DNA from 4 places in the Pantoea sp. GW821-FHT03E06 genome. Region 3 is predicted to be linked to each of the others. Evidence: predicted binding sites of a transcription regulator. Region 3 holds the regulator's gene; each other region holds the start of a gene.
The links. Region 3 encodes CRP, which controls carbon source genes, mostly activating them, when cyclic AMP is high. Its sites were predicted from a motif close to ATGTGANNNNNNTCACAT; they were not measured.

Region 1 (7,919 bases), 900 kb from region 3:
AATTTCCGCGCGTAACACCTCAAGAATGTCACTCTCTTCTTCACTGTTTGGCGCGAAGTCGACGTGACCGCCCTCGCCCGGCAAACTGATCCAACGTTTATCTACATGAACCAGATGACTCACGCCGAGGCCGGTGCCTGCACCATAGATGGCGATAGGTTTACCTTCAACCGGCGTCTTGCCACCAAACTGAATCACTTCCTTTTCGCTCAGCATTGGAATCGCCATTGATACCGCAGTGAAATCATTGATGATTTCCAGGCTTTCCAGCGCCAGATTCTGCTTCATTACTTTGGTCGAAAACGCCCAATCGTGATTGGTCATTTCCACCCAATCGCCGGTGATCGGACAGGCAATGGCGATGCAGGCATGTTTGATGTCCTGCTTTTGCTCGTCGAGATAATGACGGATCACCGCTTCGAGATTGTCGTAGTCTGATGTTGAAAAGGTTTCGGCTTGCGAAATTGTGCCAGTTTCCACCTCACACAATGCGAGGCGGGCATTGGTGCCGCCCACATCGCCGACCAGGGCGTATGTTGTCATTCTTCTGCTGCTCCGCTTGGGTCATAAACAATTGCAGGACACTATAAAAGCCTGCCAATAAAACAACAACGCCCACCTGCACGATGGGCGTAATCCATTCAACGATGCTGCACAGCCTACCGATCCCCTGCCTCACTGCACAGCGGCAACTTTCCGAATTTTAGCGGCTATTGCGCTGGTGCAACGCGGCGGTCACCTTACGCAGCAGCGGCGGTAAGTCCTGTTTATCCATCACCACTTCTACCAGCGACAGGCGGCGATTAAGCATTAATTGCGCCATCACCGCCTCAAGTTGAGCCGTTTCGCTGACGCGCCAGCTCTGCGCCGCGCACTGTACACTCATTGCGTGGGGCAATGCGGTCCAGTTCCACTGGGCGATGTCGTTGTAACGCTGTTCGGCGCCGTGAATTGCTCGCTCAACCGTATAGCCATCATTATTCAGGAGGAAGATGATCGGTTGTTGACCATCGCGCTGCATCGAGCCCAATTCCTGAATCGTCAACTGCGCTGAGCCATCCCCGATAATCAGAATCACACGACGATCGGGCTGTGCGGTTTGCGCACCAAAGGTGGCAGGTAAAGTATAGCCAATCGACCCCCATAACGGCTGCACCAACAATTGCGCATCTACCGGTAAGCGCAGCGCCGCGGCACCAAATGCGGCAGTACCTTGATCGGCAAGGATAATATCACCCGGCAGCAGAAAGCGCTGCATCGCCTGCCAGAAAGCGTTCTGACTGATTAGCGCCGCATCGATTTGCTCATTTTCTTCACACTGCATACCCTCTGCGAGTCGCCAGTGCGCGCAGTGTCGCTGATAAATCGGCACTAATGCAGCCAGCGCCTGTGCCATCGTTAGCGGCGCAAACACCTCGCCAGCGACCTTGGCCTGAAACGGCTGCAGATCGATGACGCGTTCGGCAGGCAGATTTTGTGTGAAGCCGGCGGTTAAGGTGTCGGTAAAACGCACGCCGACGCACAGCGTTACGTCGGTGTCCTCAATCGCCTGACGTACGTGGTCGCTGCTGCCTTCTGCTGCGTAAGTGCCAACGTAGCCTGGCTGCTGCTCATTCAGCACGCCTTTGCCCATTAATAAGGTGGCCGCCGGAATCGCGCGCAGCTGCCGCAGCGTTTCGAGCTGTGGCTGCAGCTGCCAGCGCGAGGCGAGGAAATCCGCCAGCAGCGCGACCCGCTGCGCCGGTGCCAGCAAGCGTTCTGCCGCATCGGCAAACGCGGCGGCCACCTGCTGCTGCTGGTCAGAAACGACGTTTATTGCGCTGGGCATCACAACATCGCTTGCTGCCACATCCACCGCCAGTAACAAGTAGCCCGGACGATGCTGCTCTAGCGCCTCGGCGATCACCCGATCAATCTCGGCCACCGCATTTTCCGCCGTTAACACCGCAGAGGCGACGCTCACTTCCTGCGCCATGCGGAGAAAATGGCCAAAATCGCCGTCACCGAGTGAATGATGCACGCAATCCCCTTGCTGCTGCGCCTGACTCGCTGGCGCGCCAACGATATGAATCACCGGCACATATTCGGCGTAGCTGCCAGCAATACCGTTGATAGCACTTAATTCGCCGACGCCAAAGGTCGTCAGCAGCGCCGCTGCGCCGTTGCAGCGACCGTAGCCATCTGCCGCATAGGCCGCATTGAGTTCATTCGCACAACCTACCCAGGTAATTTCCGGGTGCGCAATCACGCTATCGAGAAATTGCAGGTTGTAATCACCCGGCACGCCGAACAAATGACGAATGCCGGATTGCTGTAAACGGTGCAGTAAATAATCGCCAACATTGAAGGTTTTCATCGACAGCTCCTTGTTAAGGGGATGATCAGGAGTATTAGCGATGTGGCTGAATTGGCGAGGTTTTCACCATCGCGATGCGGGGATTTGTGGCAAGCATTCGTTACGACGACAGATAATTCTGTAAATTGCGATCTTCGGCGCGTTTCACCTAAGTGTAAACGCATACACTGCTATGCTGATGTCACTTTCTCCCCTATTGAGACAGGAACGCTGCATGACTGCTTTTCCCCATCCTGAACGTTATCAACAGATGCAATATCGTCGCAGTGGCCGTAGCGGCCTGAAGTTACCGGCTATTTCGCTGGGGCTATGGCACAACTTTGGCGACAGTACCCGCGTCGATAATAGCCGTGAACTGTTGCGACACGCCTTTGATCGCGGCATTACTCATTTCGATCTGGCCAACAATTACGGCCCGCCTCCGGGATCGGCAGAATCTAACTTCGGTCGCATTCTGCGCGAGGATTTTCAAGGGCTACGCGATGAGTTGGTGATCTCGACGAAAGCGGGTTACACCATGTGGGATGGCCCTTATGGCGATTGGGGTTCACGCAAATATTTGATTTCCAGTCTCGATCAGAGCCTTAAACGTATGGGGCTGGAGTATGTGGATATTTTCTATCATCACCGTCCCGATCCCGAAACCCCGCTGGAAGAAACCATGCGCGCGCTCGATCAGGTGGTGCGTCAGGGCAAAGCGCTGTACGCCGCCATATCGAACTATCCAGCGGACAAAGCCGCTGAAGCAATTGCGATTCTGCGCGATCTCGGTACGCCATGCCTGATTCATCAGCCGCGTTATTCCCTGTTTGAGCGCACGCCGGAACAGGGTTTGCTGGATGTGCTAGGCGATAACGGCGTTGGCTGCATTGCCTTCTCACCGCTGGCGGGTGGCGTATTAACTGACCGCTATTTGCAGGGTATTCCAGAAGATTCGCGTATCGCGAGCGGCAGTAAGTTCCTGAGTGAAAGCCAATTGACACAAGAGAAGATGGAAAAAGTGCGTCAGTTGCAGGCCATTGCTCAGCAGCGTGGCCAAAAGCTGGCGCAAACGGCATTAAGCTGGGTATTGCGCGATGCGCGGGTGACCTCGGTGCTAATCGGTGCCAGCAAAACCGCGCAAATTGATGATGCCGTGGAGATGTTAAGTCAGCCAGCGCTGAGCTCGGATGAAATTAAAGCTATCGATAATATCTTAGTGTAAACGCTTACTCGCCCGGCTTTTGCCGGGTGTTTTCTGTAGCAGAAAATTCTCCAAAGATGTACCGCCACGTTTTTTCGGATTGATTCTCAAGGTATGGCTGGTCCGATGTGGCAAAATAGCGCAACGGTAGCAGTAATAAGCCGCCGAAAAGGAGAATTTATGAAACGTGCCATTTTATTTGCCGCCTTGCTGGCATCTCTATCCCCGCTGGCGTCGCACACAGCAGAAGCCAATAGTGCCACCATCAATTTAGCTCCGGGTGTTACGCTACATCTCGGCGATCGCGACCGACATGGCAATTACTGGGACGGCGGTCGCTGGCGCGAACCGCGCTGGTGGAACGACCGTTATCAGTACAACGATCATCGCTGGTGGCGTCATGAAGAGTGGAAACGTCACCGCGCTTATGAACGTGAGCGCGAACGTCGCTGGCATGAACGCGAACGTCGTGAACACTGGCGTCACGATCATCGCCATGACGATCGCCGTGGCCATCACGATCATCACCATCATTAAAAGAAAAATCCCGCTTAATTGCGGGATTTTTCTTTTATCTGCGTCTTACCAGCCGAGCGCCTCACCCACTAACAAGTAAAGATTTAGTGCGATCACCAACACCACAATCAGCCGCCCGGCATTCTGCATCAGGCGCGAGTTAACCATTGCGTCGCCCATTAACTCCCGATTTCCGGTGAATGACAGCAGCGGAATCAGCGCCAGCGCGATACCAAAACTCAGCAATACCTGGCTCATCACCAGAATACGCGTAGGATCCCATCCCGCCCAAATCACAATAAATGAGGGCAGCATGGTGATAGTACGACGGAACCACAATGGAATGTGGAAGCGGATAAAGCCCTGCATCACCACTTGTCCCGCCAGCGTACCGACCACGGTAGATGAAAGACCGGCAGCGACCAGGCTCAGGCCGAAGACAATAGCCGCAGCCTGACCAAGCAGCGGCTGCAGCGTGAGATATGCCTGGTCGAGATCGACAATGCTCGAATGGCCGCTGAAGTGAAACGCTGCTGCGGCCGTCGCCATCATCGCCAGATTAACAAAGCCCGCAATGGTCATCGCGATCGCCACATCCAGCTTAGTGGAGGAGTAGCGTTCCGCTTTACTGCCTTTATTACCGTGCTGCGTCAGCGCCGAGTGCAGATAAATCACGTGCGGCATAATAGTGGCGCCCAATACCCCAGCGGCAAGGAAAACCGCATCTGAAGTCGGTAACGTGGGTAATGCCATCCCAACAACTAACTCGCTGACCTTGGGCTGGGAGAAAAACAGCTCAACAATATAGGCGGCCGCCACAAACAGTAATAGACCGCCAATCACCAGTTCCAGCGGCTTTTGGCCACGACTCTGCAGCATCAAAATCAGATAAGTAGCAATTCCGGTTAATACCGCGCCTTGCAGAAGCGATATCCCTAATAACAGTTTGAAACCGAGCGCTGCACCGATGAATTCCGCGAGATCGGTTGCCATTGCGATGATCTCCGCCTGCACCCAATAGAACCACACCGCCGGGCGCGGGAAGCGATCGCGAATGTGTTCAGCCAGATTTTTGCCGGTGGCAATCCCCAGCTTGGCAGACATGAGCTGAATCAACATCGCCATGACATTAGCCCACACCACCACCCATAACAGCTTATAGCCGTAAGCGGCGCCGGCCTGAATATTGGTTGCGAAGTTACCGGGATCGATATAACCAATGGCCGCGATAAACGCGGGACCCAGCAGGGCGAGCTTGATCTTTCTGGCTCCGCGAGCGGCGCGCTCTACGGTGCGGCTTTCTAACATAGTTTGACCCTGTCTTAATGCATGTGACCCGAGCAGCTTAAGCGGTCAGCAAGGCAAGTGAAATTTGATTATAGTTATTGTATTAATAGATAGTGCTATGAAGTATAGCCATTGCTATACCTTTAGGTAAAGCGTGTTCTCGTCAAAAAAGTGGCAACGGAATTGACTCTACTCCTGGGTCATTTTATAGACAATGTTTTTGTGGATATTTCTTGTGAATGATTTGTAACCGGGTTGTGAGCGATGAGACTTATCTGAGAAATAACGCGATAGCGATTACTTATAATGTGGTTTTGATCTCGTTTTTAAGTAACGCGTTACATAGAATACGCAGCAAAATACAACCCTCCTCAAATTTGGAGCCGACATGTCCCATGTTTTGCATTTTATTTTAGCACTAGTGGTGGTAGCCGTGCTGGCCTTGCTGGTCAGTCACGATCGTAAAAGCATTCGCGTTCGCTACATCGTTCAACTTTTAGTGATCGAAGTGCTGCTGGCCTGGTTCTTCCTTAACTCATCCGTTGGCCTCGGCTTTGTACAAGGCTTCGCGGGTGTGTTTGATCATCTGCTTAAATATGCGGCCGAAGGCACCAACTTTGTATTCGGCAACATGAATGAGAAAGGCCTCGCCTTCTTCTTCCTGAATGTTCTCTGCCCAATTGTCTTCATCTCAGCGTTGATCGGTATTTTGCAACATTTCCGTATATTGCCATGGGTCATTCGCGGCATTGGTACCGTGCTGTCAAAGGTCAACGGTATGGGCAAACTGGAATCCTTTAACGCCGTAAGCTCTCTGATTTTGGGACAGTCAGAAAACTTCATCGCCTATAAGGATATCCTCGGCAAAATGTCACAGCGCCGCATGTACACCATGGCAGCGACCGCGATGTCGACCGTTTCCATGTCGATTGTCGGCGCGTACATGACCATGCTGCAGCCGAAATATGTGGTAGCTGCGCTGGTTCTGAACATGTTCAGCACCTTTATTGTCTTGTCGCTTATCAACCCATACCGCGTGGATAGCGAAGAAGATCTGCAGTTGCAGGATCTGCATAAGGGTCAAAGCTTCTTCGAAATGCTGGGCGAATATATCCTCGCCGGTTTCAAAGTTGCGATTATTGTGGCCGCAATGCTGATTGGTTTCATCGCGCTGATTTCCGGCCTGAACGCACTGTTCGATTTGATCTTCGGTATCAGCTTCCAGGGCGTGTTGGGCTATGTGTTCTATCCATTCGCCTGGGTGATGGGTGTGCCTTCGCACGAAGCGCTGCAGGTTGGCAGCATCATGGCAACGAAACTGGTTTCCAACGAATTCGTGGCGATGATGGACCTGCAGAAAATCGCCGGTCAACTCTCGCCGCATGCGGAAGGTATCTTGTCAGTGTTCCTCGTTTCCTTTGCTAACTTCTCCTCAATCGGGATTGTGGCGGGTGCGATTAAAGGTTTGCACGAAGAGCAAGGTAATGTGGTTTCACGCTTCGGCCTGAAACTGCTGTACGGCTCAACGCTGGTGAGCGTGCTGTCTGCAGCCATTGCCGGTCTGGTGTTGGCCTTCTGATCGTCAGGGCGGGCTTCGGCTCGCCCTTCTCATCTTAATTGTTCAATCGGTTCTATCCCGCATCGTCCCTGCTTTCCCCTGCAATCACCCGCCTCATCGCTGAAGGTAAAACCTTTGTATGACAATGAATTTGCGCTGTTACAGCCTGCGCATTTGAGAAACGACAAAACCGCACAATAGATTGTGCTGCTCTAGATTGCTGGTTTTTTGAATGTGTTCAGAACGAACAGAGATTTGGTGGAGATAAGCGGGATCGAACCGCTGACCTCTTGCATGCCATGCAAGCGCTCTCCCAGCTGAGCTATACCCCCACATCTGGAAATCATTTTTCGGTCAAACCGTTGGGAAGGTTTGTTTGGTGGAGATAAGCGGGATCGAACCGCTGACCTCTTGCATGCCATGCAAGCGCTCTCCCAGCTGAGCTATACCCCCGAACCGAAAAACTGCCGAGTAAACTCGACGGACGGCATAATATGAAACCGCCTCTTGAGTGTCAACGTCAAATTCTCGTTCTGTGTTCGATCGCTGAAAAAGGCGTCAACCCCACGCTATCATAGCCTTTTTTCAGGGTGCGCCGCCTTTCTGAGCCCGCTCCCACTCTTCTATTTGGCAACGACCTGGCATTACATCGTTAAACTTTAGTTAAAGATGTTAGGAACAGTCTTGTTTTCGTTAATGGTGCGTGTGAAACTTAGCGCGCTAATTAACCGGTCATCCTTCCAGGGTCTTTCTCTTTATGACCGGCCAGCAATATCCCTTTGTTCAATAAAAGAAAAGTGAATTATGTCGCTGCATACCCCAAAAGAGATCGCCCAACTGGCGATTCAAGCTGGCGTAGCTAAAAGCCGCCTGCCTATCTCCACCTTGTTAATTCTTGGCTTTATGGCCGGAGCATTTATCGCCACCGGTTTTCTGCTCGACCTGCATGTTATTAATCAACTCCCGGCAGAATGGGGCTCATTCGGCGTATTGCTGGGTGCCGCCGTATTCCCGGTCGG
Region 2 (7,919 bases), 3.0 Mb from region 3:
AGTGGCTAATCCCCAGCCGAGGCTGCTTAGCGCAAAGGTAATGCGCGGTCCGAGTTTATCCACCAGCCAGCCACCGGGCAGTTGAAACAGCACGTAGCTCCAAAAGAAGGCGGAGAGCAGCAAGCCGCTGTCGGTGGGCGAAAAGTTCAGCTCCTGGCTCATAAACGGCATCGCTACGCTCATTGCGGCGCGATCGATATAGTTGATGGCGATGCCGACGGACAGCACCGTAAGAATGACGAAACGAAATTTCCCTTTCGCTTTACTTGCCGAAATTGCAGCAGGTGATCCATTGGAATTTAGCGACATCATCGCCTCCAATTATTTTTTATTTTCAGTAGGGGAAAAGCCGCATCAGAACGATGCGGCGGGTTTGGCGCTTATGCGCCGCTTGCGACAGAGTGGGCATGCGTCACCTGTTCCTCATCCACGATAGGTTCAACTTTTCCCATCAGGAACAGATAGTTAAGAATACCAATCACCACCAGCACCGCCGAGAACACCAGCGCCCAGGTAAAGTGGCCGGTCGCACCGACGATGGCACCGGTAATAATCGGGCCAACGGCACCGCCCATATTGGAGACGGTGTTTTGCAGCCCGGCGACAATCGATACGCTATTTTGCGGCGCAACATCGCCCGGCAGCGCCCATACCTGTGAGGCCGCAACGGTGGTGCCTGATTTTGCGATACACAGCAGCAGCACGGTCATGAACACCGAGTCGGTGAACGGCGCAAAGCCGATGCACAGCGCCATCAACAGGCCAATGGTCAGGAACAGTTTGCGCGTGGCGGTCAGCGACAGCACTTTGTTATGCACCATACGATCCGATGCCCAACCGGCCAGCACTTCAATCACCATGCCGCAAATCAGCGGTAGCGCAGCCACCATTCCCATTTTGAGGAAATCCATACCTTTATCTTTCACCAGATAGGTCGGCAGCCAGGTGATAAAAAAGTAGGAGGTGTAGTTGATGGTAAAGAAACCAATGCACATCGCCCAGATATTGCGATAGCGCAGCAGCTTGTACCACTTCATCGGACGCACGCTTTTATCGCCATGCTTCTGCGTCTGACCGCCGCGGATAAAGCGTACTTCTTCTTTGCTGATCGACTGATGATCTTCCGGGTTTTCGGCGTAGATAAAGTACCAGGCGATAACCCAGAACAACCCTAGTGCACCAATGGCGAGGAAGGTCAGACGCCAGTCGAACATGGCAATCATAAACACAATCAGCGGCATCGCCACCGCACCACCAAACTTCGAGGCGCTGTCGAACAGGCCCGACACCGTGGCGCGTTCGCGGTCCGGGAACCAGCGCGCGGTGATGCCCGCGTTGCTCGGATAGGCTGCTGCTTCACCCACGCCCAACGCTAAACGCAGTGCCAGCAGCGATTTAAAGCCGGTCGCCAGACCCATCGCCATGGTGGCGATTGACCACCAGCCGACGGCAATCCCCAGGCCTTTTTTCTGACCGAAGCGATCGGCGAACCAGCCCGCAGGGATCTGCAGCAGCGCGTAAGACCAGAAGAATGCCGCCATGATAAAGCCCATCATTTCCGGATTGATATCGAGCTCTTTGATCAGATGCGGTGCCGCCGCTGAGAGAACGGTGCGGTCAATGTAGTTAATGGCGATGGCCAGCCACATCAGGCCAGCGATCCACCAACGGATACGACTCGAGCGCGCAGAGTTAGTCATAATAATTATCCACTCGAAAAAGGGTTACAGGGAGAGGCGGCGAATTATTACAGCCCGTTCATCACGTTAAGCGGGCGTTCGCCCTGACAAATGCACTGCACGATTTGCGTCACGCAACGTTCGCCTATCGCGCTGATGGCGCCGTCGGTGTAACCGGCGATGTGCGCAGTGGGAATGAAGTTGCTGAGCGTGAACAGCGGATGCTCCGTCAGCGGTTCTTGTACGAACACGTCAGCCGCAGCCCCGGCAATCACGTTATCCCGCAGCGCCTGATAGAGATCCTGCTCATTCACCACACCGCCGCGTGAGGCATTAATCAGGAAGGCGCTCTTCTTCATGCGTTTCAGCCGGGCGGCATCGAACAAGTGGTGGGTTTTGTCGGTCAGCGGCATATGCAGGGTGATGAAATCGCTGGTTTCCGTCAGCTGATCCAACGTGACGAATTCGATGCCGTGCTCGGCAGCAAATGTCTCGTCTGGATAAAAATCGAAGGCAATCACCCGCATGTTGAAGCCTTTAGCGCGCAGCGCGACCTGCTTGCCGATATTGCCCAGCCCAATAATGCCCAGCGTTTTGCCGTAAACATCGGTGGCAAAAATGCGCGGCCACGTGCCGGCGCGCGTTTCAATCGCCGCCTGCGTCACCTGGCGCGCGCAATTTAGCATTAGCGCGAAGGCGAAATCGGCTACCGCATGTTTGTTGGCGTCCGGCACGTTGGTGACGTAAATACCGCGCTTGCGTGTGGCATCCAGATTGATATTGTCGACGCCCACGCCGTGCTTACAGACGATTTTCAGCTGTGGCGCCAGCGCCAGTAACGCGTCGTTGACGTCGGTAAAAGCGACGATCAGCGCGACCGTATCAGCCAGATGCGGCTCAAGCGCGCTCAGCGGCGCATCGGCGGGCAGCGTGATCAGCTCAAAACCCTGTTGTTGCAGGATTTCAATGGGCGTCGCGTCATATTTCGCAAACGACGGTGAAGTACAGATGACTTTCATAAATCTTCCCGATGTTGAAAATACAGCTAAGAGCCGGTGCGGCGATTAACAGGGTGCGCATAAATGCGCACCCTACAAAACACCTGGGGGCGCCATTTATGGCGACCTGGCAGGCCGCTCATCCGCTAATTACTGCAAATACTGGTTCACAATCTGGCGAATTTTCTGCTCTTCCTCGGCAGAGAAACTCACCGCATAGCGGCTATCGCCCACGTCAAAGCCGAGCAGCGACACCGCTTTTTTTACTGCAGCCGGCGAGAAGCCGACGCTATACAGATCGGTGCGCAAGCCGGTGACATTTTCCTGCGCCAGACGTGAACCTTCGATGTCGCCAGCATGGAAGCGCGCCCAAATGGCGTTGATCTCGTTGGGGGCAACGTTGGCGAGCCCTGAAATACAAGCCGAGCAGCCGTCGACGAAGCCCTGATGAATCAGCGAATCCGGACCATTCAGCACATCGAAGCTATCGATGCCTGCTGCCGCCTGCAGAAAACCGCTCAGGCTTTCATAGCTGCCTGCGCTATCTTTGATGCCGATGATGTTCGGATGCGCAGCCAGCGTGCGCACGGTCTCTGGCTGCAGCGTGTTGCCAGTGCGCGCCGGGATGTTATAGAGGAACAGCGGCACATCAATGGCGTCGGCTACCGCGCGATAGTGGGCGATCAGCTCTTCCTGTTTCAGCGGCACGAAATAGGGCGTAATCACCGAAACCGCATCCACGCCCAGCTTCGCCACTTGCTTGCCGAGGCGAATGGTTTCACGCGTGGAGATTTCGCCAATGTGCGCCACTACCGGCGCCGTGCCATTAACTTCATCGACGCAGGTTTGCGTCACCGCCAGCTTCTCCTGCTCGTTCAGCACGAAGAATTCACCGTTGGTGCCGCCGCAGAAAATACCGTTGCCAGCCCTTAACTGGCGTTTGACCTGCTCACGCTGGGCAACGGGATTAAAGGCACCGTCGCGATCGAAGGTGGTAACGATGGCGGTTAATACGCCCTGAATTTTCTTACTCATGGTGTCCTCGATAATGCTTAGTGGCTCAAAGCGGGAAACAGCGTCAGGTAAACGTTGCGTACGTCATCGGCGCCCACTTTCATCGGTACATTCTTCATCAGGCGCTGCACGTCGAGTGCGGCTTCAACCAGATACGGCAGGTGATCCGGGCCGATACCCAGCTCTTCCAGACTGGCGGGCAGCTTCAGGCGTTTTACCAGCGCGGCAAAGTATTCAACCAGCGCATGAGATTTGGCTTCTTCATCCAGTGACGTATCGACATTGGGCAACAAATCGTAAGCCTGAGCGAATTTGCTCACCGCCGCTGGACGCACAAAGCGCATGCACGGCGCGAGCAGAATGGCGTTAGCCACGCCGTGCGGAAGGTGATATTTGCCACCTAGCGGATAAGACATCGCGTGCACCAGATGCGTACCGGCATGCGCAATCGATGCGCCGCCATAATAAGATGCCCACAGCATGTTCAGGCGCGCTTCAAGGTTATCTGGCTCTGCAATAGTGGTTTCGAGGCTGGTAAACAGCTTTTTCATGCCGATCAGCGCATAGTTATCGCTTACCGGATTTGACACGGTAGCGGTAAAGCATTCGATCAGGTGGCACAGCGCATCGATACCGGTAGAAGAGGCGATATGCGGCGGCATGCTGGTGGTGAGTTCCGGTATCAGCGCGACATAATCCGGCAGCATCACCGGCGTGATAATGCCGACTTTGGTCTCTTTCTCCGGGATAGCCAGAATGGCGTTCGGCGTGGCTTCCGAGCCGGTACCTGCCGTGGTGGGAATCAGCAGCGAAGGAGTGCGCGTCTGCGGTTTTTCACCGGCCAGTAACGCATCCAGCGTTGGCGCGCCCGCGACGCACAGAATAGAGAGCAGCTTCGCGACATCCAATACGCTGCCGCCGCCGACGCCAATCACCAGATCGATATCGCTGCCTGGTAGCGCAGCGACAATGGACGCCACATCATGCTGGCTTGGTTCTGGCGGCACCGTATTGATGATGCATAGGCTACCCATTTGCTGCTGCAGCTGGGCGATCAGCCTCTGAACCGCCGGAATGCCTTCGATATTCTTATCGGTCACCAGCAGGGTTTGCTTCTTACCTCGCAGCAGATAGCTGAGGTCATTAAGCGCCTGAAAGCCACTTATCACGGTGCTGTTGATATTCATTACATACCCTTATCGCGTTTTTCGTGCTGAATGATTAATTTTGCTCAAACGGCGCGAGGTCCATCACTACAGAGCCTAATTTTATAGGACAAATTGATTTCGATTAATTTGATCTTGCTCACATATAATCAATCATGATTGAATATAATCATTACCGCGCGGCGGTAGCCGATTAAGGAGAGAGAATGACTTCACAGCCATGGAAAACACCCGTCTTAGTGATTGCCGATGATTTTACCGGTGCTAATGATGCGGGGAGCGGGCTGGCACGCGTCGGAGCGCGCGTGCATGTGCTGTTTGACAGCAGCACGCCGCATCCAGCTGGCAGCGCCGATGTGCTGGTGATCAGCACCGATAGCCGCGCGGTGAGCGCGCAAGAAGCGGCGCGTCGCACCCGTACTGCGCTGGAGCAGCATCAGGCGATGGCCAACGATGGCTGGCTGTTTAAGAAAATCGATTCCACGCTGCGCGGCAATCCCGGTGCGGAAATCAGCGCGGCGCTGCAGGCCTGCGGCAAAAAATTAGCATTGGTCGTGCCGGCGGTGCCAAAACTGGGCCGTACTACACGCGACGGTGAAGTCTGGATCGATCGGCAGCGTTTGATCGATACCGAATTCGCCAGCGATCCCAAAACCCCGGTCACCAGCAGCCATGTGCTGACGCGTTTGCAAATGCAAAGCGCGCTGACCGGCGAAACTCTCGACCTCGCCACGGTACGCGGCGACCAACTCACGCAGGTACTGGCGAGCAAACAGGGCTTACTGGTGGTGGATATCGAGCAGGATGCCGATCTTGCCTTATTAATGGCGGCGGCGGCCGCGTTAGATGAGCGGCCGCTATTGGCCGGAGCCTCTGGCCTGAGCGATGCGCTGGGCGAACTGCTGGCTGCCCGTCAGCCGCGTCCGGTGCTGGCGGTGGTGGGGTCGATGAGCGCGATGGCGCAGCAGCAAATTGCGCGCCTCGCCAGTCAGCGCGACATCCGCATTATCGATATTGATATCCGCCAGCTGTTTGCCCAGCCGGCCTGGCCGCAAGCCGCCGATTGGCAACAGGCGATACTGCAGGCGCTGCACGATGGCGCACATTGCGTGGTGCGGACCACGCAGCATGCCGATCAGCGTCACGACATTGAGCAACTCTGTCTGCAGCATCAGGTTTCGCGCCAGGCATTAGGTGAACGCATTTGCCAGTTTCTCGCGCAGTTAACCAGCACCGTTTGTCGTCAGGTGCAGCCTGCGGGGCTTTATCTCTCTGGCGGAGATGTGGCGATTGCCGTGGCGCAGGCGTTAGGTGCCAGCGGTTTCCAGATTCAGGGCCTGGTGGCGGGCTGTGTGCCGCACGGGGTTCTGCTTGACAGTGAATTACACCTGCCGGTGATGACCAAAGCAGGTGGCTTTGGTGACGAAAATACCCTGGTAGAAGCCATTCGTTTTATTGAGGAGAAGTTGAGTGAATAAAATTATTGCGATTACCATGGGCGATCCGGCGGGCATTGGCCCGGAGATCATCATTAAAGCGTTGGCAGAAGGTGAGTTAGCGGGCGTGCCGGCCGTGGTGGTTGGCTGTGCAAATACGCTGCGCCGGGTGATGGGGCTAAATGTGACCCCGCAAGCTGAGCTACGGGTACTTGATCAGATTAAAGAGGCACATTTCGCGCCGGGCATTATCAACGTGATTGATGAACCGCTGGCGGATGCTGATGCGCTAAAACCGGGCGTGGTGCAGAAAGAGGCGGGCGATCTGGCCTGGCGCTGTGTTAAACGTGCTACCGAGTTAGCGCTGGCCGGGGAAGTACACGCTATTGCGACCGCCCCCCTGAATAAAGAAGCGCTGCACTCGGCAGGTCATCTTTATCCTGGTCACACCGAGCTGCTGGCCCAGCTAACCAATACGAAAAATTACGCCATGGTGCTTTACACCGATAAGCTGAAAGTGATTCACGTCACCACACATATCGCGCTGCGTAAGTTCCTCGATACCTTAAACGGTGAACGTATTCAGACGGTGATCGGCATGGCCGACAGCTTCCTGCGCCGCGTGGGATTTGATAAGCCGCGCATCGCGGTAGCGGGGGTTAATCCTCATGCCGGTGAAAACGGTCTGTTCGGCGATGAAGAGATCGCTATCGTCGCGCCAGCGATTAAAGAGATGAAACAACAAGGCATTGATGTACATGGCCCATGCCCGCCCGATACCGTGTTCCTGCAGTGTCAGGAAGGGCAATACGATATGGTGGTGGCGATGTACCACGACCAAGGGCATATTCCACTCAAATTATTGGGTTTCTATGATGGCGTAAATATTACTGCGGGCTTGCCCTTTATCCGCACCTCGGCGGACCACGGCACCGCATTTGATATCGCCTGGACAGGTAAAGCGAACTCTGCGAGCATGGCAATCTCCATTAAACTCGCGATGCAGCTTGCATAGGGAAATATGAAGGGACAAAGCCGTCTCGACCAGATTATGGACTATCTGAAGAGTCATAATCTGGTCACCGTTGAACAACTGGTGAGCGCTATTTCCGCCTCGCCAGCGACCATCCGCCGCGATCTGATTAAGCTGGACATGGAAGGCGTGATTAGCCGCAGCCACGGCGGCGTTACGCTGAATCGCTTTATTCCCAATCAGCCCACTACGCTGGAGAAGATGCAGCGTAATCTGGCGGAAAAACAGGCCATCGCTCAGTTTGCCGCCCGTTATGTGCAGTCGGGTGATGCGGTAGTATTGGATGCTGGCACCACCATGCTGGAGCTGGCGCGCCAGCTGACGCATCTCAAGCTGCGCGTCATCACCGCCGATCTGCATATCGCGCTGTTTTTATCCGAGTTTAAGCAAATCGAAACCACCATAATCGGCGGACGCATTGATGATTCCAGCCAGTCCTGTATTGGTGAGCACGGGCGTCGCCTGTTGCGCAGCATCAATCCGGATATCGCCTTTGTCAGCTGTAACTCGTGGAGTATCGAACGCGGTATTACCACGCCAACCGAAGATAAAGCCGGATTGAAGATGGACCTGCTGGCCAATGCGCGCCGCCG
Region 3 (7,919 bases):
GTTGGCGGGCAGCCGAAATATTCCGATGGCTTCGGGCCAAAACCGGCTGACATCGTGCATGTGCCGTTCAACGATCTCGACGCGGTAAAAGCGGTGATTGACGATCACACCTGCGCCATTGTGGTAGAACCGATTCAGGGCGAAGGCGGCGTGGTACCGGCTACGCAGGAATTTATGCAGGGCCTGCGTGCCTTGTGCGACGAACATAATGCGCTGCTGGTATTAGATGAAGTACAGAGCGGCATGGGCCGCAGCGGTAAGCTGTTCAGCTACGAGCATTACGGCATCAAGCCCGATATCCTGACCACCGCGAAAGCGCTGGGCGGCGGATTCCCGGTAAGCGCGATGTTGACCACCAATGACATTGCGGCAGTGATGGCGCCGGGCGTGCACGGCACCACATACGGCGGCAATCCGCTGGCCTGCGCGATTGCGGAAACCGCGCTGGATATCATCAATACTCCGGAAGTGCTGGAAGGTGTGGAAGCGCGCCGCCAGCAGTTTGTGGAAGCGCTGCAGGCCATCAACAGTAAATTCGCTATCTTCAGCGAGATTCGTGGCAAAGGTCTGCTGATAGGTGCCGCGCTGCAGCCGCAGTTCGCCAGCAAGGCGCGCGACATCCTCAATGCTTCTGCTGCGGAAGGGCTGATGATTCTCACCGCCGGCAGCGATGTGATTCGTTTTGTGCCGTCGCTGGTGATTGAGCCAACCGACATCGCCGAAGGCATGACGCGTTTCGCTACGGCGATTGAAAAGGTGCTGGCCGCTTAATCCGCTTTCGGGCGTAACGCCTTGAGCCAGCGGCCATGATGCGGTCGCTGGCTCCACGCCAGTGAAGAGATAGTGTGCATGACGTTAAGGTGCTGCAAAATCCGCTTCACGTGCTGTTCGACAATCGTTACCGGCCCTTCATTAAGATTTTCCGGCGCTTCCAGAATATTGCTGTCGTTGCCCGGCCCGTCATACGCCAGCCGCTGCTGACAGCGCTGCAGCGCGATTTCACAGGATTGCAGATACCGTTCCGCCAGCTTCGACGTCAACATGGTGTGCTCGCGCGCGAGAATCGTCATGGCGTTGATGTGCTCAACGATAAACTGGCTGTGCGTCACCCACATGCGCATATCTTGCAAATATTGCAGGTTGAAGCCGGGCTCGCTCGACGCCTGGTTCAGGGAGTTGAACAGCGCATTGTGCGCCTGATTAACCTTTATGCGCTGATAAGCCAGCTTCTCCGGCGCCTGTTCCGGCCCGAGCAGCAAGCGCAGTGCGTCCTGATATGCTTCCAGCGCATCGTGCGCATTTTTACGCAGCAGCCCGCTTTGCCACTGTGGCCATAGCCAAATCATACCGGCGAAAGCAATCAAACAGCCCATTAGCGTGTCCATCATGCGCGGCAACAAGAATTGCGCGCCGTTGAGCGATAGCAGCTGCAGTGAATACACCGCGGTGACGGTGAAGCCAATCATCGACCAGCCGTAATATTTCCGCGTGATCAGATAGCTCGCCAGCGTGATGCCCAGCATAAATAGCAGAGTGATCGACTCCGGCACCGCCAGCCGCAGCGAGGCGGCGGCAATCAGCAAACCGGCAAAGGTGCCCAGCGCACGGTGCTGAATACGCACGCGCGTGGCGCTGTAGCCGTTCTGGCTGACGAACATGATGGTCATCAGAATCCAGTAGGGTTTAGGAATGTTGAAGAACAGCGCCAGCGCGCTACCAAACATCAGCATTACGGCGAAGCGGGCCGCGGTGCGTAACGCGGTAGATTTGAATGATAAATAGCTGCGCAACGCTGGCAATAGCGGTAAGCGGCGCTGACGATCGGCCATGAGATCGCGCGTGTAAAGCGGCTTCTGCGTGCGCAATACGCGGGCGATGCGGCTGAAGTGATAGAGGCAGAAGTTGCCAACCGGGTTATCCGGATGCTGACGGGCAATTTTCTCCAGCGCACCCAGCTGTTTCTCCATGTGAAAACGATCCGGCAGCTGATGATAGAGAATCGCATCAGCCAGCACGCGCAAACGTGCGGAGATGATTTTGGCGTTCCAGCGGATCACCGCTTCAGCGTGGCTCTCCTCCACCAGTTTCTGTACCTCTTCGGGCTGATGCAGGCTGACCGAGATGTGTTCCTGCAAATCCAGCGCCACCTGGAAGGCGCGCGTCAGGCGCTTGTGACTGTTATCGCGGCTGGCCGACAGCATATGCATTTGCTGGTAACAGGTAGTGATGAGATCGACCGCTTTCTGCTGGCGCGCCAGCAGCGGCGGTAACGCTTTTTCCGGATCGGTCAGCTGTGTCAGTAAGGTGTATTTGGCATCGCAATAATCCGCCAGCTCGCGAAACAGCAGGCTGAGCGATTCACGCATCGGCTGCTCTTTCCACAGCCAGAACCAGAACCAGTTGAACAAGCCGTACCACAGCGTACCGCCAATATAGAGCAGCGGCGGCACCCATATCGGCATGCGCCCAACCAGGCTGAGCGTAAAGATAGCAGCGATTAAGGTGGCGGGCAGCAGGCGTGCATGCAGCGGGCCGATTTCGCCGGTCACGCCGATCAGCAGCGGTAGCGCCAGCAGGATCAACGGCAGCGGAATCTGGTAAGCGGTCAAAATTTGCATCAGGAAGCTGCCGGTGGCAAACAGCGAACCACCCACAATCAAGCGTTTGAAAAAGCGTTTGTGCGGCGTATCAAGACCCGCCATATTGCAGCAGGCAGGCACTAGCGAGAACAGCAGACCTTTTTGCAGATCGCCAAACAGCCAGCCGAGAGCCACAGGCAGGCACAGCACCAGCGTTTGCCGCAGTGCATAGTTAACTTCAGGATGATAGATGATTCGGCGCCACATCAGCTCATCGCAAATAGAAACGGCGCGATGTTGCCATCACGCCGTGGGTGAGAAGAAATTAGCGGGTGCCGTAGACGACGATGGTTTTACCGTGTGCAGAGATCAGGTTCTGATCTTCCAGCATTTTCAGGATACGACCCACGGTTTCGCGTGAGCAGCCCACGATCTGACCAATTTCCTGACGGGTGATTTTAATTTGCATGCCGTCTGGGTGAGTCATCGCATCTGGCTGTTTAGCCAGATTAAGCAGCGTTTGCGCGATACGTCCTGTTACGTCAAGGAAAGCAAGGTTGCCCACTTTCTCTGATGTCACTTGCAGACGACGCGCCATTTGCGACGAAAGTCGCATTAAAATATCCGGGTTTACCTGAATCAGCTGACGGAATTTTTTGTAGGAAATTTCAGCCACTTCACAGGCAGACTTCGCACGCACCCAGGCACTACGTTCCTGGCCTTCTTCGAAAAGACCGAGTTCGCCGATGAAATCTCCCTGATTGAGGTAGGAGAGAATCATCTCTTTGCCTTCTTCATCTTTAATCAGTACCGCTACGGAACCTTTCACGATGTAGTACAGCGTTTCCGCTTTCTCACCCTGATGGATGAGCGTGCTTTTGGACGGATATTTGTGAATATGGCAATGGGACAGGAACCATTCGAGTGTAGGGTCTGTTTGCGGTTTGCCGAGAACCATTCGCTATTATCCTCTGTTGTAATCGTGCCCAAAATACAGGGGGCATTTTTTCCCTGTCAGGCGGTTTAATCGTCGAGCGTTTCCAGTAATGGAAAAATTATTCCGGGTCATTCTTAAGCTACGCTTTTGATTCTTCCCGCCTTCGTCTGTAACGACGAAAATATTTTCAGCACTGTTTGTAGCACAGCTTTTGCGAGCTGTCTTGTGTTGTCTCGCTTCAGCAAACGGGGGAATAGTCTGGATTGCTGTTTATCAGGTGAAAGCGTACTCTGGCGGCAAAACCGCCGCTTCAGGAGAAAGAATCATGCAGGCACGAGTGAAATGGGTGGAAGGTCTTACCTTTCTCGGAGAATCCTCATCCGGACATCAGGTGTTAATGGACGGGAATTCCGGTGATAAAGCGCCAAGTCCAATGGAGATGGTGTTAATGGCAGCAGGGGGTTGCAGCGCCATTGATGTGGTCTCGATTCTGCAAAAAGGGCGCAGCGATGTGGCCGATTGCGAAGTGAAACTCACCTCTGAACGCCGCGAAGAAGCACCGCGCATTTTTACCCACATCAACCTGCATTTTATTGTCAGCGGCAAAGCGTTGAGTGATAAGGCGGTTTCCCGCGCGGTTGATTTGTCAGCGGAAAAATATTGCTCGGTGGCGATCATGCTGGGCAAAGGCGTGGAAATCACCCATAGCTATGAAGTGATCGAACGTTGATGTTTCCAGGTGCGCATTAATGCGCACCCTACAAAACGCGCTCATTTCGTAGTGTCGCCATTAATGGCGACCTATCACTCTTATTCAATCCGCTTCCCTTCAATCAGTCGTTGCACCAGCGGCAGCATAATCAGCTCCATTGCTAATCCCATTTTCCCGCCGGGTACCACCAGCGTATTAATGTGCGAGATAAACGATCCCTGAATCATCGCCAGCAGATAGGGGAACGCAATCCCTTCTAAGCCACGGAAATGGATCACCACGAAGCTCTCATCCAATGACGGGATTTCCCGTGCGGCAAACGGATTTGAGGTATCGACGGTCGGCACGCGCTGGAAGTTAATGTGCGTGCGCGAGAACTGTGGCGTAATGAAGTTAATGTAATCCTCCATCGAACGCACCACTGAATCCATTACCGCTTCGCGTGAATGACCGCGCTCGCCGGTGTCGCGCACCAGCTTCTGAATCCACTCGAGATTAACAATCGGCACCACGCCAACCAGCAGATCAACATGTTCTGCCACATTCTGCTGCTGCGTGACAACGCCGCCGTGCAGGCCTTCATAGAACAACACATCGGTGTTTTCCGGCAGCGGTTGCCACGGCGTGAAGGTGCCCGGAACCTGATTCCACGGTACCGCTTCATCATAGGTATGCAGATATTTACGCGATTCGCCCAGCCCGGTTTTACCGTAGTGTTTGAACGTCTGCTCTAACAGGCCGAAGTCATTCGCTTCCGGGCCGAAATAGCTAATATGGCGACCGAGGTCGCGCGCCTTACGGATCGCCATGTCCATTTCTGGACGCGTGTAGCGATGGAAACTGTCGCCTTCGACTTCCGCCGCATGCAGATTCAGCTGCTGGAAAATCTTGCGGAAGGCGAGGCTGGTGGTAGTGGTTCCGGCGCCGCTGGAACCAGTGACGGCAATAATTGGATGCCTGGCTGACATAACAGAGCTCCCTGTGAAGTCCGGCGATGAGCATTGTTACCACGAATTGCCGCTGGGTGCATCAGCCGCGAAATTCACCCTTCGGCATGATGTTGATGGATTCATGCAGCTCCGACCATACCAGCACCACGTCGCCGCGCTCCAGCTGACGGCGCACGTCGGCCACTTTTTGCATCAGGCTTCGTTCCTGCTCGCCGTAATCGGTGCCTTCGCGCAGCACGAACGTTTCAATCAGGTTTTCCAGCGTTTCTGCTTCAAGTTCTTGCCACGGAATAATCACAATTGCACATCCAGATAAGTTGAGAGCCAGTCGGGCACGCGCTGTTCTAGCCACATTTTCGGTTTGAGTAAGGTGCCACCCACAAAACCTACGTGACCGCCTTGCTGCGTCAGTTGATATTGAATGGAGGCTGACAGCTGCTCAGGGCGCGGGATCACAGCATCGGTCATAAAAGGATCGTCTTGTGCATGGATGATCAGCAGCGGTTTGCGTACGCCGGTCAGCAGCGGCATGGCGCTGGCACGTTGATAATAGTCGTTGGCATCAACAAAACCGTGCGCGCGAGCGGTTATTGCATCATCAAATTCACGCAGACGGCGAAAAGCGCGCAGCTGGCTGAGATCGACCGGCAGCGTGCCGGGCCAGGCATGTAATTTGCGCGTGGCGTTCTTTTTCAGCTGCGTCAGTAAATAGTGTTGATAGAAACGTGAGAAGCCGACATCCAGCTTGGTGCTGCATGGCTCCAACGCCAGCGGTGCCGAAATGGCGATGGCAGCGTCGATGGGCACATCATTACCTTGCATGCCCAGCAGGCAAGCCAGCATGTTACCGCCCAGCGAAACGCCAACCGCAGCGGTCGGTACGGTTCCCCATTCACGCCGCAGCCAGTGCAGGAAATAGGTGGCGTCCTCGGTTTCACCGGAGTGATAGATGCGCTCCAGGCGATTCGGTTCGCCGCTACAGCCGCGAAAGTGCATGACCACCGCCAGCCAACCACGCGCCTGGCACGCCTGCATCAAGCCATGCGCATAAGGGCTGCGGAAACTGCCTTCCAAACCGTGAAACATCACCATGCGCGGCTTGTGACGTGCCTGCGCCGGATCTTCGCTCCACGCTAAATCAACAAAATCACCATCGGGCAGGTCAAGACGCTGCCAGTGCGGGCGTAGGGTAACGCGGCGGCGTAAAATGCGCGGCAGCAGCGTTTGCAGATGCGCGTTAGTGAATCCGCGCAGTGGTTTAAAGCGCTCGCCGCTGGGGCGATCAAAATAGCTTGGGTAAAGGCTTGTCTGATGCATAAGTCGCTGATAGCTTCGATGGGTTGTTCGCTTTACTGGGTGAGGAGCACCCGAATATACATGGAACTGAGTCTTTTTTTATCAATGTTAGGTTTTCTTTGGGTCGCAGCCATCACGCCCGGGCCCAATAATATGTTACTTACCGCCTCTGGTGCTAATTTTGGCTTCCTGCGCACCATACCGCTGCTCATTGGTATCATGATTGGCATGCAAGTCATGTTGCTGATGGTGGCATTTGGCATCGGCGGTCTCATCCTGCTTTATCCTTCGCTTCATCTGATTCTGAAGATTGCCGGTAGCCTTTATCTGCTGTGGCTGGCGTGGAAAATCGCCACCGCTGAATATGAAAAGCTGGAAACCGATGACGTCAATGTGAAGCAGATGCCGTTCTGGCAAGGCGGCTTGTTGCAGTTGATCAATCCGAAAGCCTGGCTGATGGCGCTGGGTGCGGTTGCCAGCTTCAGCCTTGCTGGTAGCCAATATCTTCATTCAGTGGTGGCGATTAGTATCGGCATGGCGATGGTAAACGTGGTTTCGGGCGTGATTTGGATGGGCTTTGGTTCGCTGATTGGACGTCTGCTGCGCAGCCCGCGCGCATGGAAAATCTTCAATCTGGCAATGGGCTTGCTTACCGCCGCCTGCGTGTTGCTGATCTGGCGCTGAGTTAACTGGAAGCGCGCTCGACGCGCTTCCAGGGCAATACCTCGTGCACCACCGGCGAGTTTGGCTGGCGAATCCGATTCAATAACAGTTGTACGCTACGCGCGCCCATGCGATTCATCGGCTGCTCGATGGTCGTCAGCGGCGGATTCAGACTGCTGGTAAAGTTGATGCCATCAAATCCCACCACCGCTAAGTCTTCTGGCACGCGCAAACCCGCTTCCAAAGCCGCATGAATCACGCCAACCGCCAGCACATCCGAAACCGCAAATACCGCATCAGGGCGCTCAGGCAGCATTAGCAGCTCGCGCAACGCCGCGCTGCCCGCGTCGCACGAAACGTTTTCCGCATAGGCCACGCTGCCCCAATTAAGGTTTAGTTTTTCCAGTGCATTGCGATAGCCCTCTTCACGCTGATGTGAATAGAGGTAGCGCATATCGCAATTCACCAGCGCAATACGCCGGCGGCCTTTGCTCGCCAGGTAACACACGGTTTCGAATGCGGCTTCTTTATTATCAATCGCCACGCTGGATGCCGCGATTGAGGGATCGTATTCGGCACACTGCACCCAGGGCGCATCGCCAATCAGCTCTTTCAGCTCTTGCAGGCACGCCGCCGCATCCATGGTGATCACGCCATCCACCACTTTACCGGTCAGCAGCGCAATGTAGGCCGCTTCGCGCCGCAGCTGCGATCCGGAATTGCACAGCAGGATGTGATAGCCCTGCGCTTCGGCTTCGGCCTCAATGCCCTGAACCACGCGG
Region 4 (7,919 bases), 3.0 Mb from region 3:
ATTCGTCTGGTGCATACGCTGCTGCAGCTTAATCTTAGCTATGCACAGGTCGCCTGTATTCTAAAATACACCGCGCCTGCCTGGTGGCAGGGAGATAAACCTGAGGCATTCAGCGTTCTAATGAAAAAGCCGGGTTTCTACTTATCAGAGCGGGAATATGTAGCTGAGCTGCGTGAGGCGACGAATATTAAAGAACATCACCGTTTTCCGCTGACCTGGATAATGGAAGCCGCTGATGACATCTCTTATTGTATTGCCGACCTGGATGACGCCGTAGAAAAAGATATTTTCCATGTTGAAACATTGTATAAGCATCTCATTGAGGCGTGGGGGCCGGTAAAAAATGGCGATGTATTCAGCCGCACCATTGGTGATGCCTGGAAAGAAGCTAATCAGAAAAAGCGTCGCAGCATTAGCGATCAATTCTTTATGTCGCTACGGGTTAATGTGCAAAACGTATTAGTGAGCCATGCGGTACGTCGTTTTATCGATAACCTTCCTGCGATTTATGAAGGGGATTTTAATCACGCATTGCTGGAAGATGATGGTGAAGAAGGGCGTTTGCTTAAATTATTTAAGACCGTCGCGCGCCAGCACGTATTTAATCATCCGGAAGTTGAGCAGTTAGAATTACAGGGTTATCGCGTAATTAAAGGATTGCTTGAGATATATCAATCTTTGCTGCTACTGGATTATGAACAATTCACCACCCTGATGAACGAGGATTTTCTGGCAAAGCATCCTATTGAAACGCGGTTGTTTCATAAGCTCTCTGGAAAACATCGCAAAGCGTATCAACAGCACATGCGTGCATTAATTGTTGAGCATAAATATGAGCGTTTGTTGTGGGAACGCTATTATCGTGCACGCCTGATTCAGGATTACATTAGTGGAATGACGGACAATTATGCATGGGATGAATATCGCCGTTTAATGGCGGTTGAATAAGCGGAGTTTTGTAAAGATGAAGAACAATTTTTTACCTTTCCCTAAAACTTTATTAGGAACTTCGCGCTACAAACTTAATCTCATCATCACGGCCACAGCAATGGTCTGCCCTAAATCTTAGAGAGACAGAGAAAAATGAAAAAAAGCACCTTAATGTTAAGTGCGCTGGCGCTGAGTCTTGGCATGGCATTGAGCCCTGTGAGTGCGTTCGCGGCGGAGACGGCGTCTTCCTCGAGCCAACAGTTGCCAAGCCTGGCACCGATGCTGGAAAAAGTCATGCCTTCCGTAGTGAGTATCAGCGTTGAAGGCAGCACCACGGTGAAAACGCCGCGCATGCCGCAGCAGTTCCAGCAATTCTTTGGTGATAATTCACCCTTCTGCCAGGACGGCTCACCTTTCCAGAGTTCGCCCATGTGCCAGAACGGCGGGGGTGACGGTGGCGCCGATGGCGGGGCTAACGCGCAGAAACAGCAATTCCGCGCGCTGGGTTCTGGCGTCGTGATCAACGCCGACAAAGGCTATGTGGTGACTAACAACCACGTTGTGGATAACGCCACCAAAATTCAGGTTCAGCTGAGCGATGGTCGTCGCTACGACGCCAAAGTGATCGGCAAAGATCCGCAGTCTGATATCGCACTGATTCAGCTGCAGGACGCCAAAAATCTTACGGCGATTAAGATTGCCAATTCTGACGATCTGCGTGTCGGAGATTACACCGTCGCGATTGGTAACCCTTACGGCCTCGGCGAAACCGTCACGTCGGGGATTGTTTCAGCGCTGGGCCGTAGCGGCCTGAACGTTGAGAATTATGAGAACTTTATCCAGACCGATGCGGCCATTAACCGCGGCAACTCCGGTGGCGCACTGGTTAACCTTAATGGTGAACTGATCGGTATTAATACCGCGATTCTGGCGCCGGACGGTGGCAACATCGGCATCGGCTTTGCTATCCCAAGCTCAATGGTGAAAAACCTGACGGCGCAGATGGTGGAATATGGCCAGGTGAAACGTGGCGAGCTGGGCATTATGGGTACCGAGCTGAATTCCGAACTGGCGAAAGCGATGAAAGTCGACGCACAGCGCGGTGCCTTCGTTAGTCAGGTGCTGCCAAACTCAGCCGCCGCTAAAGCGGGTGTGAAAGCCGGCGACGTCGTGGTGTCAATGAATGGCAAAGCATTGACCAGCTTCGCCGCGCTGCGTGCGGAAGTTGGTTCGCTGCCGGTAGGCACCAAGTTGCAATTGGGCCTGCTGCGTGAGGGGAAACCTGTGAGCGTTACGGTTGAACTGCAGCAGAGCTCGCAGGACAAAGTACAGTCCGCCACCATTTACACCGGCATTGAAGGTGCCGATCTCAGCAACATCGACAGCAACGGCCAGAAAGGCGTGCGCGTTGATAACGTGAAGGCGGGAAGTGCAGCGGCGCGTATTGGTCTGAAAAAAGGTGACGTGATTTTAGGCGTGAACCAGCAAGCGGTGGCCAATCTTGGCGAGCTGCGCAAAGTTCTCGACACTAAACCTTCCGTACTGGCACTGAATGTACAGCGTGGTGATAGTAGCCTGTATCTGCTGATGCAGTAAGTTTCAGGCAGTAAATGAGAGGCGAGCTTCGGCTCGCCTTTTTAATGCCTGTGCAAATGCCCGGTACTGAATGTGACGGCCGCCGCATATTCGGCATTCTCCCTTCGGCTATGGGCAGTTGCACAATGTCAGCGCGATTACGGATGCGTATTCTGTCCGTTCGTCCTTATCTTCGGAGTGATTGATGGCCACCTATCATCTCGATGCGCGACTGGCTCAGGATATTGTTGCGCGCACGATGCAAATTATTGATAGCAACGTCAACGTGATGGATGCGCGTGGTCGTATTATCGGCAGTGGCGATCGTGAGCGTATTGGCGAATTGCACGAAGGGGCACTGCTGGTGCTGTCACAAGGACGCGTGGTGGACATCGACGAAGCCGTAGCAAAACACCTGCACGGGGTACGTCCCGGTATTAATTTACCGCTGCGGATTGATGGCGAAATCGTTGGCGTTATCGGTTTAACCGGGCAGCCAGCAACGCTGCGTCACTACGGTGAATTGGTGTGCATGACCGCTGAAATGATGCTCGAGCAGGCTCGCTTACTGCATATGCTGGCGCAAGATAGTCGACTACGTGAAGAGCTGGTCCTGAATCTGGTGCGCAGTGAAACCCTTTCACCGGCACTGAGTGAATGGGCACAGCGGCTTGGCATCGATCTCAATCAGCCGCGTGTGGTGGCGGTGGTTGAGGTCGATAGCGGCCAGCTTGGCGTGGATAGCGCCATGTCAGAATTGCAGCAACTGCAAACCTTGCTGACGACGCCTGAGCGCGACAATCTGATTGCCATTGTCTCACTCACCGAAATGGTGGTGCTGAAACCGGCGCTCAATGCGCATGGTCGCTACGATCAGGACGACCATCGACGTCGCGTTGATCAACTGCTGCAACGTATGAAAGAGAGTGGCCAGGTGCGCATGCGTATTGCGCTCGGTAACTATTTCACCGGCCCTGGCAGTATTGCGCGTTCGTATCGCACGGCGCGTACCACCATGATGGTGGGGAAGCAGCGTATGCCGGAGCAGCGCAGTTATTTTTATCAGGATCTGGTGCTGCCGGTACTGCTCGACAGTTTGCGCGGCGGCTGGCAAGCCAACGAACTGGCACGCCCGCTGGCTAAACTAAAAAGCATGGATAACAATGGCTTGCTGCGACGTACGCTGGTGGCATGGTTCAGTCATAATGTACAGCCCAGCGCGACGGCGCGCGCGCTGTTTATTCACCGCAATACGCTGGAGTATCGTCTCAATCGTATCTCCGAACTGACCGGACTCGATCTGGGCAACTTTGACGATCGTTTGCTGCTGTACGTGGCGTTACAACTGGATGAGCAAAGTTGATGAAGAACGCCTGGGTTCTGCTGTTGTGGGTTTGTAGTGCACTAAGTTTTGCCAACGATCCGGCTTTCCTCTCCTTATCCGATCTTCAGCGGGTGAAGCAGCAGCTCGCACAACACCAGGCTGCGCCGCCCACGCTCGATAGCTGGCAGCAACTGCAACAGCAGGCGGATAAGGCGCTGAAGCACCCTAATCCCAGCGTTATCGATAAGGGTATGCTGCCACCCAGCGGTTCAAAGCAGGATTATTTAAGTTTAAGCGCCTACTGGTGGCCAGACGCCAGCAAGGCGGATGGCCTGCCTTGGCAGCGCCGCGATGGTGAAGTCAATCCCGCCAGTAAAAACGCGCAAAGCGATGGCGTGCGCCTGGCGCGTTTTACCGCTGACTTCCAGGCGTTGACGCTGGCCTGGTACTTCTCCGGCGAGCGACGCTATGCCGATAAAGCGCTGGCGATGATGCGCCGCTGGTTTATCGAGCCCGCTAGCCGGATGAATCCCAATCTTAATTTTGCGCAAGGCATACCAGGCCGGTCCGCTGGTCGTCATGATGGCGTACTGGATGGGCGCTATTTTGCCACGCGTGTGGTGGATGCATTGACGCTGTTGCGCGCCGCGCCGGGCTGGCAGCCAGCAGATGAAAAGGCGATGCGGCAGTGGTTTACTGATTATCTGCATTGGCTACAGCACAGCCCGCTGGCGCTTGAGGAAGCGGCGGCGGAAAATAACCATGGCAGCTGGTATAGCACGCAGGTGGCCGGGATCGCGTGGTATCTGGACGATCGTGCAACGGTAACCGCGATGGTGCGGCTGGCGCGCAGCAAAATGGCCACGCAAATTCGTGCTGATGGTAGCCAGCCAGCCGAGCTGGCACGTACGCGATCGTTCCATTACAGCTATTTTAATTTGCAGGCGCTGACCGCAATGGCGCAGTTGGCCAGCAAAGCGGGGCTGGGTGATTTATGGCATAGCCGCCAGCAAAGCGGATCGTTGCTGGATGCGCTGGATGCTATAGCGCCGTATAGCGATGAGCAAAAAGCCTGGCCGTGGAAAAACCGCGATCGGGTGAGCCAGCGGCTGATCCCATTACTGTCTATCGCCGACAACAGTTTGCAGCAGCCCCGTTATCAGCAGTGGATCGCGCAGGCGCACTGGTCGACAGATAAAAAGAGCAGGGGAGCGGTGATGCAGGCGCAGCGCGATACCTGGCTGCTTTCGCTGCCTTTTCAGCAGCCATAAAAAAGGCCAGCATCGGCTGGCCTCTTATCAAACACGCTAAAATCAACGACCGTTGCGAGTCAGCTGGTCGAGGTCAGATTCGATCTCCGCGATCTTATTTGACACGACGCTTTCCAGATGACGCAGATCCGCCAGAATTTTACGTTTCAGATCCACTTCAACCTGATCGCGCTGGCAAATCTGGTCCAGCTCATCAATCACATAACGCAGGTTCGGGCTGATTTCCTGCACTTCTTTGTAACCCTGGCTGGTGTGATCGGCGACGACGGTTTTGCGCTGACGCGGATATTTGAATTTCACGCTTTTCGCGAAGAATTCACCTTTGTCTTTGCGGAAGTAGATTTTAAGAATGTCGTTGTTAGCTTCCTGACGCAGGCTGTAACGGTCGATGTCGTCAGGGTTGCTGATACCTAAGCTTTTCAGGTTGTCGTACATAGCGTTTATATTCCATCTAAGAGTGGGTGAGCGCGCAGGACTATCATCATCATTCGGGATGCTGCAGAAACGCGGCAACCGGAACGCTTACGGCATACTTAATCAACTGTAGACACAAAAACCGGGATGAACAGTGCGCGACCGGAGTTAACTTGGCGCGGATTATGAACTGTTTGAAAAATAAACGCACGGGTTAATTCGCGGCGCGAAACAGGTAATTCAGGTGGGAGTGTAAACAAATAATTACGGGCCTGAATACAGGCCCGTTAGGAAGATTTTAAGGCAGGATAAACTTAATCGATGCTGCGCAGCAGTTCGTTAATGCCTGTTTTGCTGAGGGTTTTAGCATCCACTTTCTTCACAATGACTGCGCAGTACAGGCTATAGCTACCATCTTTCGATGGCAGATTGCCGGAAACCACCACCGAACCCGCCGGTACGCGGCCGTAATGCACTTCGCCGGTTTCGCGGTCAAAGATTTTAGTACTCTGGCCGATGTAAACACCCATTGAAATCACTGAACCTTCTTCAACGATCACGCCTTCAACGATTTCTGAGCGTGCGCCAATGAAGCAGTTATCTTCGATGATGGTTGGATTTGCCTGCAACGGCTCCAGTACGCCACCGATGCCTACGCCGCCAGACAGGTGAACATTTTTACCGATCTGCGCACATGAACCCACGGTTGCCCAGGTATCTACCATGGTGCCTTCATCGACGTACGCACCGATGTTGACGTAAGACGGCATCAGCACGGTGTTACGTGCGATGAATGCGCCCTGACGCACGGCAGCCGGTGGTACAACGCGGAAACCGGCGTTTTTGAAGCGCGCTTCGTCCCAGCCGGCAAATTTCATCGGCACTTTGTCGTAGAAACGGGTTTCAGAACCTTCCATCACCTGATTATCGTTAATGCGGAACGACAACAGCACTGCTTTCTTCAGCCACTGATGCGTTACCCACTCACCGTTGATCTTTTCAGACACGCGCAGTTCACCGCTATCCAGCAGGCCGATAACCTGGTTGATAGCATCACGGGTTGCACCGTCTACGCTAGATGGCGTGATGTCGGCGCGGCGCTCAAAGGCAGATTCGATAACGCTCTGTAACTGTTGCATATTTATTTCCTGATTCTGTCATAGCGGAATGCACGCCAGATCGCGTACATAGTAAAATTACCTGGCAAACATCATTCATGATGCAGGAAGGCGGCGACGCAGCGAATCCCCGGGAGCATACATCAGTATGTGACCGGGGTGAGCGAGGAAAGCCAACGCACCTGCAACGTGAATGATATTTGCCAGGTCAGAGTTTATCGTTTGGATTAAGGGCTTCTGTCAACCTCTGTTGCAACACATCGCGCATTTCGACCCCCAGCGCACGCCGCTCGCTATCGGCCAGGATGAAAAGATCCTCAACCCGCTCACCAATTGTACTGATGCGCGCACCGTGCAGCGATACACCCAAATCGGCGAACACTTCTCCCACGCGCGCCAGCAAGCCAGGCTGATCGAGTGCGACTAACTCCAGATAGCTGCGGCGATCGGTATGCGTCGGCAGGAAATTGACCTCGGTATCCACGCTGAAATGCTTGAGACGTGCTGACTGACGGCGCGTACGCGGCGGCACCCACTCAGTTTGCGTAATGGCCTGCTCCAGCGCGTGAATGATCATTGGATGACGGTCAGCGGCCAGTGGGCTGCCATCGGGCTCCAGCACGATAAAGGTATCCATCGCCATGCCGTCGCGGCTGGTAAAGATTTGCGCATCATGCACGCTGAGATTACGACGATCCAATTCGCCTGCCACCGCCGCAAACAGGTGCGGGCGATCCGGGCTCCAGATAAAGATTTCGGTGCCGCCGCGCGTGGCCTGCGGACTCACCAGCACCAGCGGCTTGTTGAGATCGTGATGAATTAAATGACGCGCGTGCCAGGCGAGCTGATTCGGCGTGTGGCGCAGGAAATAGTCGGCGCGGCAGCGGCTCCAGATATGGTGCAGGCGCTCTTCGTCGAGGTTCTCCATGCGCAGCAGCGCCAGCGCTTGCAGCCGATGGTGACGTACCCGCTCGCGCAGATCCGGGCTATTTTCCATACCGCGACGCAGCTGTTTTTCGGTGGCAAAGAACAGCTCGCGCAACAGGCTCTGTTTCCAGCTGTTCCACAAGCTTTCATTGGTGGCGCAGATATCAGACACCGTCAGGCATGCCAGATAACGCAGACGGTTTTCGTTTTGCATCACTTCGGCGAACTGCTGAATTACGGTTGGATCCTGAATGTCGCGACGCTGTGCGGTGACCGACATCAACAGATGATGGCGTACCAGCCAGGCAACCAGCTGCGTTTCACGGGAGTTCAGGCCATGTAATTCGGCGAAATCCAGCG

Region 1: a site for CRP is predicted at 5,649-5,666, ahead of AC07WB_RS13705 (NupC/NupG family nucleoside CNT transporter). Genes of this name have one in related genera too.
Region 2: a site for CRP is predicted at 4,985-5,002, ahead of AC07WB_RS03535 (iron-containing alcohol dehydrogenase). Genes of this name have one in related genera too.
Region 4: a site for CRP is predicted at 2,597-2,614, ahead of AC07WB_RS03695 (CdaR family transcriptional regulator). Genes of this name have one in related genera too.

The regions. Positions count from the first base shown of each region.
Region 1 covers NZ_JBWKUG010000001.1:2,931,793-2,939,711, forward strand. Annotated here, with positions in the region: gene glk (glucokinase) at 1-543, opposite strand, end outside; gene AC07WB_RS13685 (alpha-keto acid decarboxylase family protein) at 704-2,356, opposite strand; gene mgrA (L-glyceraldehyde 3-phosphate reductase) at 2,571-3,560, shown strand; gene AC07WB_RS13695 (DUF2502 domain-containing protein) at 3,720-4,076, shown strand; gene AC07WB_RS13700 (Nramp family divalent metal transporter) at 4,122-5,363, opposite strand; gene AC07WB_RS13705 (NupC/NupG family nucleoside CNT transporter) at 5,731-6,921, shown strand; tRNA gene AC07WB_RS13710 (tRNA-Ala) at 7,157-7,232, opposite strand; tRNA gene AC07WB_RS13715 (tRNA-Ala) at 7,278-7,353, opposite strand; gene AC07WB_RS13720 (formate/nitrite transporter family protein) at 7,705-7,919, shown strand, end outside.
Region 2 covers NZ_JBWKUG010000001.1:781,621-789,539, forward strand. Annotated here, with positions in the region: gene AC07WB_RS03515 (MFS transporter) at 1-309, opposite strand, end outside; gene AC07WB_RS03520 (MFS transporter) at 381-1,700, opposite strand; gene AC07WB_RS03525 (phosphoglycerate dehydrogenase) at 1,748-2,698, opposite strand; gene AC07WB_RS03530 (dihydrodipicolinate synthase family protein) at 2,828-3,712, opposite strand; gene AC07WB_RS03535 (iron-containing alcohol dehydrogenase) at 3,730-4,878, opposite strand; gene dtnK (D-threonate kinase) at 5,064-6,335, shown strand; gene AC07WB_RS03545 (D-threonate 4-phosphate dehydrogenase) at 6,328-7,308, shown strand; gene AC07WB_RS03550 (DeoR/GlpR family DNA-binding transcription regulator) at 7,315-7,919, shown strand, end outside.
Region 3 covers NZ_JBWKUG010000001.1:3,828,498-3,836,416, reverse strand. Annotated here, with positions in the region: gene argD (bifunctional acetylornithine/succinyldiaminopimelate transaminase) at 1-771, shown strand, start outside; gene AC07WB_RS17950 (YccS/YhfK family putative transporter) at 768-2,846, opposite strand; gene crp (cAMP-activated global transcriptional regulator CRP) at 2,905-3,537, opposite strand; gene AC07WB_RS17940 (OsmC family protein) at 3,842-4,246, shown strand; gene AC07WB_RS17935 (phosphoribulokinase) at 4,327-5,196, opposite strand; gene AC07WB_RS17930 (YheU family protein) at 5,258-5,476, opposite strand; gene AC07WB_RS17925 (hydrolase) at 5,473-6,495, opposite strand; gene AC07WB_RS17920 (LysE family translocator) at 6,556-7,158, shown strand; gene AC07WB_RS17915 (LacI family DNA-binding transcriptional regulator) at 7,160-7,919, opposite strand, start outside.
Region 4 covers NZ_JBWKUG010000001.1:818,491-826,409, forward strand. Annotated here, with positions in the region: gene dgt (dGTPase) at 1-948, shown strand, start outside; gene degP (serine endoprotease DegP) at 1,084-2,526, shown strand; gene AC07WB_RS03695 (CdaR family transcriptional regulator) at 2,711-3,868, shown strand; gene AC07WB_RS03700 (alginate lyase family protein) at 3,868-5,100, shown strand; gene AC07WB_RS03705 (DUF3461 family protein) at 5,143-5,535, opposite strand; gene dapD (2,3,4,5-tetrahydropyridine-2,6-dicarboxylate N-succinyltransferase) at 5,829-6,653, opposite strand; gene glnD (bifunctional uridylyltransferase/uridylyl-removing protein GlnD) at 6,841-7,919, opposite strand, start outside.